Regions from separate parts of the Cupriavidus sp. SHE genome, predicted to be linked through region 2. Evidence: predicted binding sites of a transcription regulator. Region 2 holds the regulator's gene; each other region holds the start of a gene.
The links. Region 2 encodes LexA, which represses DNA repair genes until DNA is damaged. Its sites were predicted from a motif close to ACTGTATNNNNATACAGT; they were not measured.

Region 1: a site for LexA is predicted at 1,617-1,634, ahead of RN01_RS19365 (ATP-dependent helicase). Genes of this name have one in related genera too.
Region 3: a site for LexA is predicted at 1,848-1,865, ahead of RN01_RS21085 (PA0069 family radical SAM protein). Genes of this name have one in related genera too.
Region 4: a site for LexA is predicted at 1,465-1,482, ahead of imuA (translesion DNA synthesis-associated protein ImuA). Genes of this name have one in related genera too.

The regions. Positions count from the first base shown of each region.
Region 1 is NZ_JWMB01000039.1:28,456-31,630, reverse strand. Features, by position in the region: gene RN01_RS19380 (hypothetical protein) at 1-230, opposite strand, end outside; gene RN01_RS19375 (thioredoxin family protein) at 363-860, shown strand; gene RN01_RS19370 (TlpA disulfide reductase family protein) at 989-1,528, shown strand; gene RN01_RS19365 (ATP-dependent helicase) at 1,682-3,175, shown strand, end outside.
Region 2 is NZ_JWMB01000025.1:151,703-154,877, reverse strand. Features, by position in the region: gene RN01_RS14290 (asparaginase) at 1-976, opposite strand, end outside; gene lexA (transcriptional repressor LexA) at 1,182-1,838, shown strand; gene RN01_RS34295 (hypothetical protein) at 1,962-2,135, shown strand; gene RN01_RS14280 (hypothetical protein) at 2,249-2,521, opposite strand; gene RN01_RS14275 (bifunctional aspartate transaminase/aspartate 4-decarboxylase) at 2,791-3,175, shown strand, end outside.
Region 3 is NZ_JWMB01000042.1:168,638-171,812, reverse strand. Features, by position in the region: gene RN01_RS21095 (D-amino acid dehydrogenase) at 1-95, opposite strand, end outside; gene RN01_RS21090 (Lrp/AsnC ligand binding domain-containing protein) at 204-713, shown strand; gene RN01_RS21085 (PA0069 family radical SAM protein) at 733-1,818, opposite strand; gene RN01_RS21080 (LysR family transcriptional regulator) at 1,953-2,885, opposite strand; gene RN01_RS21075 (NINE protein) at 2,918-3,175, opposite strand, start outside.
Region 4 is NZ_JWMB01000007.1:78,726-81,900, forward strand. Features, by position in the region: gene RN01_RS03355 (DUF1579 domain-containing protein) at 1-215, shown strand, start outside; gene RN01_RS03360 (nitrogen fixation protein NifQ) at 310-918, shown strand; gene RN01_RS03365 (hypothetical protein) at 977-1,312, opposite strand; gene imuA (translesion DNA synthesis-associated protein ImuA) at 1,536-2,486, shown strand; gene RN01_RS03375 (DNA polymerase Y family protein) at 2,377-3,175, shown strand, end outside.

The DNA of each region.
Region 1 (3,175 bases), on a different contig from region 2:
AACGTGTTGTCGATCCGGGCGGCCTCCATGCGCATCGGCAACTGGCGCCCGGCGATCGCCACATCGCGTGCGGCGCTGGTCGGCTTGTCCGGATATAGCGCCGCATACTGCCCTTCGTTCGAGACGATGGTGCGCCAGTCATAGCGCGGCGAGCAGCCGGCCAGAGCCAGCAGCACGATGGCAATCAGCAGGGGAACGCGAGGGGCAGGTCGGGGGCTGGGGCGGCGCATGGGGGATGTCGGCGCAATCTGGCGCAAGCCGGTATTATCCGGGAAGCCGCGCACGTTCGCACCAGATGCGCACGAAATCAAATGCGGCGACGTCTTCACCAGGTTCTCACGAATACCCACCGACGCCCCAGCATGACGCCCCGCACGCCCCTGCTTCGCTCCGTTCTGCATGGTCTCGCCGCGCTGTTGCTGCTGGTGGGCCCGGCCGTGTCGATGGCGGCAAGCCATCTGCCGCCCGTCACCGATATTGCCGCCCAGTCCGCCGACGCCGCGAAACAGGGCGGGCCGCTGGTCGTGCTGGTCAGCTTGCCCGGCTGCACGTATTGCGAGACCGCCCGCCGCAACTATCTGGCGCCACAGGCAGCCGCCGGCGAGATCACCGCGCGCGAGCTCGACATGACGGCCGACACGCCGCTGCGCGACGCCGACGGCACCATGACCACCGCAAAGCAATGGGCACGCGCCCACAACATCACGGTGGCCCCGACCGTCCTGTTCCTGGATCGTAACGGCCGCAACCTGGCCAGCCCGCTGCGCGGCCTGCAGCCGGACTTCTACGGCGCCTACCTCGAACAAGCCGTGGATACGGCACGCGCCAAGCTCGCCGAAGGGCTGGCGGCGTCCAAGTAGTCAATCACCAGGAAATGCGGCGGAATGCCGCAGATAGTGCGCATTTGATCCGGCTTGCCACTGCCGGCTAACAGCGGCAGTAGAATAGCCGCTGTCTGTAGATGGCCTCCCCTCGGGACCGTAACCCCATGTCGAATTCCGCCACCCCTGCCACACCTTCGAGCAAGAAGCGCTGGCCGATCGCTGTAGCCGTTGTCATCGTCGCGCTGCTCGGCTTCTTCGGCTACCGCGCCATGACGCCCGCGAATACGGTCCCCGACGCCACATTCACGCTGCTTTCGGGCGAAAAGCTCAGCACTGGCGACCTGAAGGGCAAGGTCTACCTGATCAACTTCTGGGCCACAAGCTGCGCCACGTGCGTCAAGGAAATGCCTCAGATGGTCAGCACCTACAAGCAGTTCAAGGACAAGGGGCTGGACTTCGTGGCGGTGGCGATGAACTACGACCCGCCGATGTACGTGATGAACTACGCCAAGACCCGTGAACTGCCATTCAAGGTGGCGATGGACGCCGACGGCGCGGCGGCCAAGGCCTTCGGCAACGTCCAGCTCACGCCGACGACCTTCGTGGTGGACAAGAACGGCAAGATTCTCAAGCGCTACGTGGGCGAGCCCGAGTGGGACGCCCTGCACAAGCTGCTCGACGGCGCACTGGCCAACGCGGCCTGAACAACGCCAAACCCAACGAAAAGGTGCCCATGCGGCACCTTTTTTGTTGCCCGGCTCACATCGTCGGGCATCCGGCTTGCCTGTCAGGGCTGTATGGATATACAGTGAGTGCCAGATTTTTCTCATCGCATCCATCCGACTGCCTGCCCTGACGTGTTACCGGAACTTGCCCCTGAAGCCGCTGCCGAGTCGCCCGACACCGAGGTCGCCGACGCCCCCGTCTATCTTTCCCGGCTGAATCCGGAACAGCGCGCGGCGGTGGAGTACGACGGTGACGCGCCGCTGCTGATCATCGCCGGCGCGGGCTCTGGCAAGACCAACACGCTCGCGCATCGGGTGGCGCATCTGGTCGTGAACGGCGCCGATCCGCGCCGCATCCTGCTGCTGACGTTCTCGCGCCGCGCCGCGTCCGAAATGGGCCGCCGTGTCGAGCGCATAGTCGACCAGGCACTCGGCATCCAGACCGGCGCGGGGCGCGCCGCGCTGCAGTGGTCAGGCACGTTCCACGCCATCGGCGCCCGCCTGCTGCGCGAGTACGCCGAAACGCTCGGGCTTGCTCCGACCTTCACCATCAGCGACCGCGGCGATGCGGCCGACCTGATGCACGTGGTACGCCATGACCTCGGACTATCCGAGCAGACCTCACGCTTCCCGCGCAAGGAAACCTGCCTCGCAATCTATTCGCGTGTGGTCAACACACAGTTGCCGCTCGAGGTTGTGCTGAAGACGCAGTTCCCGCGCTACGCGATGTGGGCGGACGCGCTCAAGGGCCTGTTCGCCGCCTACGTGGAAGCCAAGCAGAAGCAGCAGGTGCTCGACTACGACGACCTGCTGCTCTACTGGGCGCAGGCGATGACCGAGCCCGCACTGGCGCAGGACATGGGCGCGCGCTTCGACCATGTGCTGGTCGACGAGTACCAGGACACCAACGCGTTGCAGGCGTCGATCCTGCTGGCGCTCAAGCCGCAAGGGCGCGGCCTGACCGTGGTGGGCGATGACGCGCAGTCGATCTACGCATTCCGCGGCGCCACCGTGCGCAATATCCTCGATTTCCCGACACAGTTCTCGCCGCCGGCCGAGCAGGTCACGCTGTCGCAGAACTATCGCTCGACGCAGCCGATCCTCGGTGCCGCCAATGCCGTGATTGGCCTCGCGGCCGAACGCTTCACCAAGGATCTCTGGTCCCTGCGCGAATCGGCGGAGAAGCCCGGCGTGGTGGTGGTCAACGACGAGGCCGAGCAGGCGCGCTTCGTCGTCGAGCAGGTACTGGCGCGGCGCGAGGCTGGCTTGTCGCTGATGCAGCAGGCGGTGCTGTTCCGCGCGGCCGACCACAGCGCCCAGGTCGAGATCGAATTGGCCCGGCGCAATATCCCGTTCGTGAAGTTCGGCGGACTGAAGTTTCTGGAGTCGACGCACGTCAAGGACGTGATGGCCGTGGTGCGCTGGCTGGAAAATCCACGCGACCGCATGGCCGGATTCCGCACGCTGCAGTTGCTGCCCGGCGTCGGCCCGAAAACGGCCGCGCGCGTGCTCGAAGGACTGGAAGCCGCCACCGAACCGTTGATCGCGCTCGAAGCCTTCGAGCCGCCCCCCGCCGCCGCGCCCGCCTGGGATGAACTGGTGACGCTGGCGCGTGCGCTGATGGCG
Region 2 (3,175 bases):
GCCGGGCCGCATCGCGCCCCAGCGAAGGGTCGCCGGCCAACGCCAGCAGCAGCAGCACGCGCGCCTTGTAGGGATTGAGGTCGCCCGCCGAGACAAATACGCCACCTGCCGGTCGCGGCGGTGCGGGGATTGCCACATGACCAGCACCGGTACGCGAGCTTCGCGCCACCGCTACGCCACATGCCGCAGCATCGACGAGCGCGGCCGTCAGCGTTTCGTGCACGGAACCGTTGCCGGCCGCGGCCACGACGAACCCCAGCACGCCGGCGGCCACCATCGCGTCGATGGCCACCCTCCCCGGCTGCGCGTAGCTGGCGACGATCTCCACCAACGGCCATGCAGCGGGCACTGGCAAGCGCGGCGCCTGATCAGGACCCGGGGTGCGCGAGAAATGGACATAGGTGTCCTGTACAAAACCCAGCGGACCGGCAACTGGCGAATGGAAAGCATCGACAGCCGACGTATGCGCCTTGACGACATCACGCGCGGCATGAATCTGTTGATTCAGCACCACGAGCGCACCTTTGCCAACTGCCGCCGGGCTTGCCGCCACGCGCACCGCATCTAGCAGGTTCAGCGGCCCGTCAGCGGAAAGCGACGTCGATGGGCGCATGGCCGCAGTCATCACGACAGGCAACGGGCAAGCCTGCGACAGATGCAGGAACATCGCCGTCTCTTCCAGCGTGTCAGTGCCATGCGTGATCACGATCCCGGCGACATCGTCCTGCGCGGACCAATATCCGATTCGCGAGGCAAGCATCCGCCAGAGATCGAACATCATGTCCTTGCTGTCCACCTGCGCCACCTGCTCCGCTTCGACTCGCGCGACATCGGCCAGCGCGGGCACTGCCTGTACAAGTTGCGATACAGGTACGGTAGCGGCCTGATAGTGAGCGCTACTGGCAGGATTTGCGGACGAACCGGCGATGGTGCCACCAGTCGCGAGCACAACGATACGAGGCAGGAGTACAGACATGGACGGGGTTGACGGAGCTTGTAGGCGGGCCGATTGTAACTGCGCGAACGCCTGGCCGAACCCGTGACAAACCCGTGGGCCTCACCCCACAGAACTACTCGTGTTGAGCCGGCTGCGCAAAATGTGCTTGCACTTCACCCGATACTGTATAAAATCACAGCATACTGTTTAAACATACAGTGCTTCGGCACAAGACCTGCGACCCATGGCGACCCTGACACCCCGGCAGCAGCAGATTTTCGACCTGATCCGCGACACGATCCGCAACACGGGCTTTCCGCCCACTCGTGCCGAGATCGCCGCCGAATTCGGCTTCTCCTCCCCCAATTCGGCCGAGGAACACCTGCGAGCTCTGGCGCGCAAGGGCGTGATCGAGCTGACACCGGGCGCGTCGCGAGGCATTCGTCTGAAGGTGACGCGTAGCGACTCTGAACGACCCGATCAGTTTTCGTTACCGATGGCGGGCGTACTGCAACTGACATTGCCACTAGTCGGTCGCGTCGCAGCTGGCAGCCCGATTCTGGCTGCCGAGCATATCGACCGGCAGTATCAAGTCGATGCCTCTGTCTTTGACGAGCGCCCCGACTATCTACTTCGCGTTCGCGGCCTGAGCATGCGCGACGCGGGCATTCTGGATGGCGACCTGCTTGCCGTGAAGAAAGCCAGCGAAGCCGCGAACGGTAAGGTCGTCGTCGCCCGCCTGGGCGATGACGTCACCGTCAAACGCTTGAAGAAACGCGGCGACACGATCGAGTTGATCGCCGAGAACCCTGACTTCCAGAACATCGTCCTGCATGCAGGACGTGACGAGTTCTCCCTGGAGGGTATCGCAGTTGGCCTGATCAGATCATCAGGCTTCTGACTCTCCGGACCCAGGCAGCTGGCCACCTGCCCCGGTCACCCGCTTTTGCTTTGCCAACGCCGCCCCGTCCTTTACGGACGACGGGTGCGGACTTCTGCTGAACGCAAATTACGAGGTGTTGCCATGCTGCAATCCGAAACCGTCGCATCCCGCCGCCCGGTCAAGCCGGTCCCCTTCCGCCAGATCAAGGGCGTTCGCGTCTACCAGGGCACCCATCGCCGCACCATGGTCGGCAATATGGCCGCCATCTGCCGAATGCTCGAGCTTGCGGAACCATCCTCGAAAACTCTTGATTGAGGCAGCCCGCCCTCTTCTGTCACCATGCACTGCAGCGCATTGCATGTACGGACGATGATGGCCCCGGGACCCGACGCTGATCGGGACCCGACCATCATCAATCTGACTCGACATTAATCGGCCAATGGTGCGCCGAACCAATCGGACGCGAGGTCTGCCTCAAAGGCAGCCAGCCAGGTCGCAGCCCCACCAGCGCCTCCTTTGTATTTCTGTAACTGACCGCCGACCACGCGTTCGACAGTCACCATATCCGCAGCACTCTCCCCCGGATTGAGCGCGTTCGCAACCGCGAATTCGAAATCCTCGGGGACGAATCCGTGCCTGGCGCAAATGGACTCCAGAGCCTCCCGCACATCGGGAGAGAGTTCGTGAAATCTGAGCGTCATGCTTCTCCTCCGCAGCATGTGCAATTCCTGATCTTTACAGATTACTTGCCCGATTTCGCGACGTCGCGCATTTTCCTGGCCATTCGTAGTTCTTTGGGCCAATGAAAATTTCTCGCTCTCCGGCTAGGGTAACAACCGAGAACGTCGATCGTGGCGGAAAGCGCCAACCCAGCATGGTTTTGCCCCATTCGATCCGACGATGACGAGAGGTTGAAGCCTTTCGTCCCTCCCACGCCCCTATACCGCACAGCACCTTCAGGAGATGCACGATGGCCAAGCACGATACGTCAGGGCTCGCCAGCCTGTCGCCTTTCGAACTCAAGGACGAACTCATCAAGTTGGCAGGAAGCGTATCGAATCGCCTGATGCTAAATGCCGGGCGAGGTAATCCGAATTTTCTGGCAACCATCCCGCGACATGGTTTCTGGCAGCTCGGCCAGTTCGCCATGATCGAATCGGAAAGGTCATTTTCGTATTTGCCAGAAGGTGTCGGCGGTTTCCCGCGACGCGCAGGTATCGAGGAGCGGTTCGACCTTTATGCCCGCGTGCACAAGGACGTTCCTGGCGTCAAATTCCTGACCGGCGCCGTATCGTATGTGCGCGACCAGCTTGGTCTGGATGGCGGTGATTTCCTGTACGAAATGTGCGAAGGGA
Region 3 (3,175 bases), on a different contig from region 2:
TCGCGGTCTACCACGATCACTTCGTGACCGGCGCGGGCCAGATACCACGCACTGGTGACGCCAATAACGCCACTGCCAAGAATTAGAACGCGCATGTTGGGGGCTCTCTACTGCGGAATGGATGTGTGGGAGAATTCGCTTCTATACTATTGACTTCAAGGCAGTCATAGTTACCGAATTTCTCTGTAAAACAGGAAAAAATCATGAGAACGAGTCGTCAGCCGGTACGTGCGCTGGATCGGCTGGACCGGAAGATTCTGGGGGTCCTGCAGGCCGATGGCCGGATTTCGATGAAGGAGCTGGCGGAGGCCGTCGGGCTGACCATCACGCCGTGCATCGAGCGCGTGAAGCGGCTCGAACGCGACGGGGTCATCATGGGGTACTACGCGCGGCTGAACCCGACGCTGCTTGGCAGCGCGCTGCTGGTCTTCGTCGAGATCTCCCTGGGGAACAAATCGGGCAACATGTTCGAGCAGTTCCGGCGCGAGGTGCTGCGGATCCCCGAGGTGCTCGAGTGCCACCTGGTATCGGGCGATTTCGATTACCTGATCAAGGCGCGCATCCGCGAGATCGGCGAATATCGCCGGCTGCTCGGCGACATCCTGCTGCAACTGCCGGGCGCGGCGCAGTCGAAAAGCTACGTGGTGATGGAAGAGATCAAGGAGACGCTGGCGATCGCCGTGGACGAGAAGGAGCGCAGCCAGCCGGGCTGACGGCTCCTGGCCTGCCGGCTCAGAAAAGGCTGCCTTGCGGCGAATCCTCGGGCGGCACGCGGAACAGATCGGTGCGCAGCGGGTGGCGCTCCTGATTGAGCCCAAGCCTCCGGCATGCGATCTCGAAACGCTTGCGGACCAGTTCGGCAAAAATGCCCGTCCCGCGCATCCGGCTCGTGAATGCCGCGTCGTTGTGCTTCCCGTTACGCATGTCCTCGATGATGCTCAGCACATGCTGCTTGCGGCCGGGAAAATGCTCCTCGAGCCATTCGATGAAGATGCCGTGAACCTCTAGCGGCAGGCGCAGCATGACGAAGCCGGCCGACGTTGCCCCGACTTCGCTGCAGGCCTTCAGCACGTTTTCCAGGTCGTAGTCGGTCAGCGCCGGTATCACCGGGGCAAAGAGCACCCCGGCCGGCACGCCGGCCTCGGCCAGCAACCGGATGCCTTCGATCCGTTTGGCTGGTGTGCTGGCGCGCGGCTCCATCTTTCTGGCGATATCGGCATCGAGCGTCGTGACGGACATGAATACGCGCGCCAGCCCATTCCGGGCCATACGGGCAAGGATGTCGATATCTCGCGTCACCAGAAACGATTTGGTTGTGATGGCCACCGGGTGCTGGAAGCGTTCCAGCACCTCCAGAATGCCGCGCGTGAGCTGGAATTTCCGCTCGATCGGCTGGTACGGATCGGTGTTGGTGCCGAGCGCGATGACGCTCGGCTTGTAGTGTTTCTTGCGGAGTTCCTGCTCGAGCAGCGTAGCGGCATTTGGCTTGGCGAACAGCTTTGTCTCGAAGTCGAGACCAGGCGACAGGCCCAGGTAGGCATGATTCGGTCGCGCAAAACAGTACGAGCATCCGTGCTCGCAACCCCGGTACATGTTGATCGACTGGTCGAACGGAACATCGGGCGACTGGTTGCGCGAGATGATCGTCCTGGCCGGCTCGATCGCGATCGTCGTCCGTGGCGCGGGAGACTCTCCGTGCAAGGCCTCCAGATCGGCAAGCATGGCCGCATCCGCCTCTCGGGACAGGCTGTCGAAACGCGATTCCGTGTTCGACAGCGCGCCTCTTCCCTTGCGGAAGCCATCGGGTAGTGACGTCATGGGGGCTCTTGACTCGTACAATCTCCAATACTGTATAAATATACAGTATTGGTGGCGAGATACCAGTGCCCTGATCAGTGCCCTGATGGAATGCGCGCCCTGGGGATTGAACCTCCGGTGGGCTTCAGATCTCGTCAGACGGTACGTGTGGCCAAGGGAGGCGCGTCGTCGCGATCCCAGTAGGGCGGGGAGCCGAACCAGTTGGCAAAGAAGTCGACAAAGGCGTGTGTCTTGGCGGGAACCAGATGCCGGCTCGGATAGACCGCCCAGATCGAGACGACCGGCAATACCGGGTATTCATCGAGCACGGTGACCAACTCGCCGCGGCGCAGGTATGGCGCCACATCCCAGGTCGACTTCAGCGCGATGCCCACGCCCGCGACGATCGCGTCGCGAATCACCTCGCCGTTATCGGCGCGTAGCGTGCCCCGCACGCTCACCGCGCTTTCGCCGACCGGAGTATCGAAGCGCCAGGTCGATTGATCGCCGAGGACCAGGCAGTTGTGATTGCTCAGGTCTTCCGGGTGCCGTGGGGAGCCGTGTCGCGCGAGGTATTCCGGCGATGCGCAGATCACACGATGACTGGGCGCGAGTGGCCTGGCGACCAGCGAGGAATCGGGGAGCGCGCCCATGCGGAGCGCGACGTCAATCCCACTATCGACGAGGCCGACGATCTGGTCGCTCAGGCGCAGATCCAGTGTGATGCCGGGGTAGGTGGCCAGGAGGGCGGGGATCGCCGGCGAGACATGCTGGCGTCCAAACGAGGCAGGCGCCGTGACACGCAACGGACCGTGCGGCACCTCCGCGCCTCGGCCCACGGATTGCGCGGCCACTTCCGATGCGGCCAGCAATGGCTCGGCGTGGGTCAGGAACCGCTCACCATCTCCGGTGAGCGAAAGGCGGCGCGTTGTGCGATGTAGCAGGCGGGTGCCTAGCCGATCCTCCAGGCGCTGGAGTCGGGCGCTGGCGGTCGACGTCGACAGTCCCAGATCGCGTGCGGCCGCCGACAGATTGCCGAGCGCCGCCGCGCGCACGAAGACCGCGATATCGGTCAGGTCGAAAGGCATCGTCGGCGCGTAAAGTGGGGCCAGGCCTTCGGCTATTCCTGCGAGAGCGCCTTGGCTGCCTCGACTTGCGATTCGAAGAACGTCTGGAAGCTGATGGCAAGTCCTGCCATCAGCAGGCCGGTGCCGATCATCAGCGAAAAGATGATCAGGATGACCACGGGCCAGCCCGAGCGCGTGGGCGTGCCATGGGGGTTGTATTGCGCATCCCACTTGTCGTCGGGGCGCAGCCCGAACACGATGGCCGTCAGGAAGGCGCTGATAAGGGACGCGCCGCCGGCCACTGCGAAGAC
Region 4 (3,175 bases), on a different contig from region 2:
AAGGCGATCTCGAGGCCGATGGCCGCACGCTCACGCTGCGTGCCGATGGCCCGGCGTTCGGCCCGGATGGCAAAGTGATCGCGGGGAAAACGGCGAAGTACCGCGACGTTGTGGCCATGGTTGACGACGATCACCGCACGCTGACGTCGTTCATGCAGGCCGACAACGGCGAGTGGATGCAGATCGTGCAGGCTCGCTATCGTCGCGAGAAGTAGGATGCCGTTCACGGTTTGACTGGCGTTATATACGTGGTTATATTGCGATGCGACGCCCGCCATTCCGCAGGCGTGCTGCCGCATTGTTGCCACGATGAACCGCTCACTGCTGTTGCTGGATGCCTTTGCCGCCCAACCCGGCGATCCCGTTACACGGGCGTTGGCCGGGGTACTGGAGTCCGCCTGCGCGGGGCGCTTGCCGCGCTTCGCGCAATGGCTCGGCCTGCCGCCGGACGCGTTCCGGCACATGCTGGATCACTGCTTTCCCGGGGCCGCGCAGGCGGGGTGGGCGCCAGATGTTCCACCACAGGCGCCGGACAGCCTGCCGTGCGAATTCGCCGATCTGGTGGAGATGCTCGAGGACGGCTGCACGCCGGGCGCGGCAGGGACGCTGGTGCCGCTAGTGCATTGGGCCGCGCACGCGCTGGCCTGCGGCTGCTTCGGCCATACGCACTTGTGGCAGGACATGGGCCTGTCCGGGCGCGACGATGTGTCCGCGTTGCTGCGGCAGGTCTTCTGGCCGGTCTTCGCGGCCAATACCACGGACATGAAATGGAAGAAGTTCTTCTATCACCGCGTCTGCGAGCGGCTCGACATCCATCCTTGCCCTGAGCCCTCGTGCGAGGGCTGCGACCATTACGCGGCCTGTCACGGCACCGAATCGGCCATCGAATCGGCCATCGTGCGACAGCCTCGCTCCTGATTCCCGATTGAAGTCTCCCCAGCCTCCCCGGTGCAGGCGGGCGAGCGTATGAGCGTGGTTATGCGCGATCGACGCGATCGAGTTCGTTGCTGCTCCACCAGGCCTCCAGCAGCGGCTGGAAGCGGTCGTCGGGGGCGCGCGGCACGCGCGTGCTCTTGCGGGCGGGCGGGAGCTGCCGGCCCGTGAGCTGGTAGAAGATGGCGCCGGGCAACGTGCCGGGACCGTGGGGCACGTGATCGACCACGTTCATCTGGCGCGCGGCCTTCAGCGCGCGCGTGGTTTCCTCGGGGCTAAGACCACACGCGTCGGCCATCACGTCACGGCGCAGCGGGCCTTGACGCTTGAGACCATCGATCAGCAGATGCACGCAATCGCGCGTATTCCGTTGTTTCATGTCGCGCATTTTGCGTACCTGCCCCGGACTGCACAATCGTGCATGACATTTGTTTGCATTCGTGCCGGGAATCCGTGGCAGTTCGCTGACAAGCGCACATTCCAGGCGGTGAACGCGCCACATTCGTGCTGCAGGCTTGCATCGGTCTCGATACTGTATAAACATACAGTATTCGTAAAAATACGAGGGCAGCGCCAGTCGATTGCGCCTCTTCATCCACATCATGACCGTGTCATCGCATGTCACGCCGCCGACAGTCGTGGCGGGCCATGCGGCTTCCTCCTCCTCCGCGCCCCGTGCATCGGTGAGCGAACTCGAGCACCGCTACCCCGGGCTGTGGCGCGCGGGTCAGCTCGGCCGCGCCGGGCGCTTGCCCGTGTGCCCGACCGGGTACGATGCCCTGACGGCCGAACTGCCAGGCGGCGGCTGGCCTGTCGGCGCCGTGACCGAGTTGCTGCTGGCCCAGGGTGGCGCGGGCGAATTGCGTCTGCTGATGCCGGCGTTGCGCGCGCTGGCCGCGGCGGGGCGCCGCATCGGTTTTGTCGATCCCCCGTACCTGCCCAATGCGGCAGGACTGGCGGGAGGGCTGGCGGCAGGACTGGCCGACGGTGGCCTGCCCGCGCGTCAGCTTTACTGGGTACGTCCGCAGGCGGGTGCGCCAGTGGCATCGCGCCGCGCCGACATGGCGTGGGCGGCCGAGCAGATGTTGCGCAGCCAGGCGTTCGGCGCGGTGCTGGTCTGGCTCCCGGCGGCGCGGCCAGAGGTGCTGCGGCGTCTGCAGGTGCTGGCGCAGGCCGGCGATACCGTGGTGTGGGTGCTGCGGCCGATCCGCGTGCTGCACGAATCGTCGCCGGCCATGCTGCGGCTGGCGTTATCGCCGTTGCCCGGCAATCTGCTATCCATCGTTTTTCACAAGCGGCGCGGCCCGGCACGCGACACGCCGCTGCTGTTGCCGCTGGAAGGCATGCTCCATGTGCCGCGGCGCGCGGGTATGCCCGCGGTGCCCACGCCGGTCGTTCCGGTCGCTCCGGTCGTTCCAGCAACTCCGGCAGGAGCCGATCATCATGTTCCCGATATCTCCGACATCCGCGGCAGCGCCAGCCATCCCGGCGTACTGGATCGCGGTGCACCTGCCGCGCCTGCCGCTGGACGCGCTGCAGCCGAGCTGGCCTGAGCCGGTCGATGCCGGTATGTCCGCCGCTACGTCTACGTCTGCCCGTATGCCCGCCAGTACGTCCGCCAGTACGTCCGCCGATCCCCGGCCCGCACCCCATACCGGAACGCTGCATCAGGCGCTGCCGGTGGCGGTGATCGAGCACGAGCGCGTGGTGCTGGCCAATGGCCCGGCCGTGGCGCTGGGCGTGCGCTATGGAATGCGGCGCGGCGGCGTGCAGGCGCTGTCGGCCGATGTGGTACAGCTCGATCGCGATCTCGCGGCGGAGTCCGCATTGATGACCTCGGCCGCTTTGGCGTTGCTGCATTTCACGCCGGCCGTGGCGATCGACGCCGAACCCGAAGCGGCCACGGTGATGCTCGATGTCACGGCCAGCCTGCGCCTGTTCGGCGGCCATCGCGCGTTGTGCCGGGCGATTCGCGCGCGTGTGCGGCAACTGGGCACGTTTGCGCAGATCGGTAGCGGTACCACGGCGCAGGGCGCCGCATGGCTGGCGCGTCAGCCGTTGCGCAAGACGTCGCGCGGCATTGTCCGGCCCGCGCGCCGCGCGGTGCGGGCCGCCCGCATGACGCGCCTGCTCGACCGCCTGCCGGTGGAATGCCTGCACACGCTGGCCGATCCCGAATGGCTCGAAGGCATTGGCTGCCGCACGCTGGGGCAAGTGCGCCGTCTGCCGCGCGCGGGGTTGT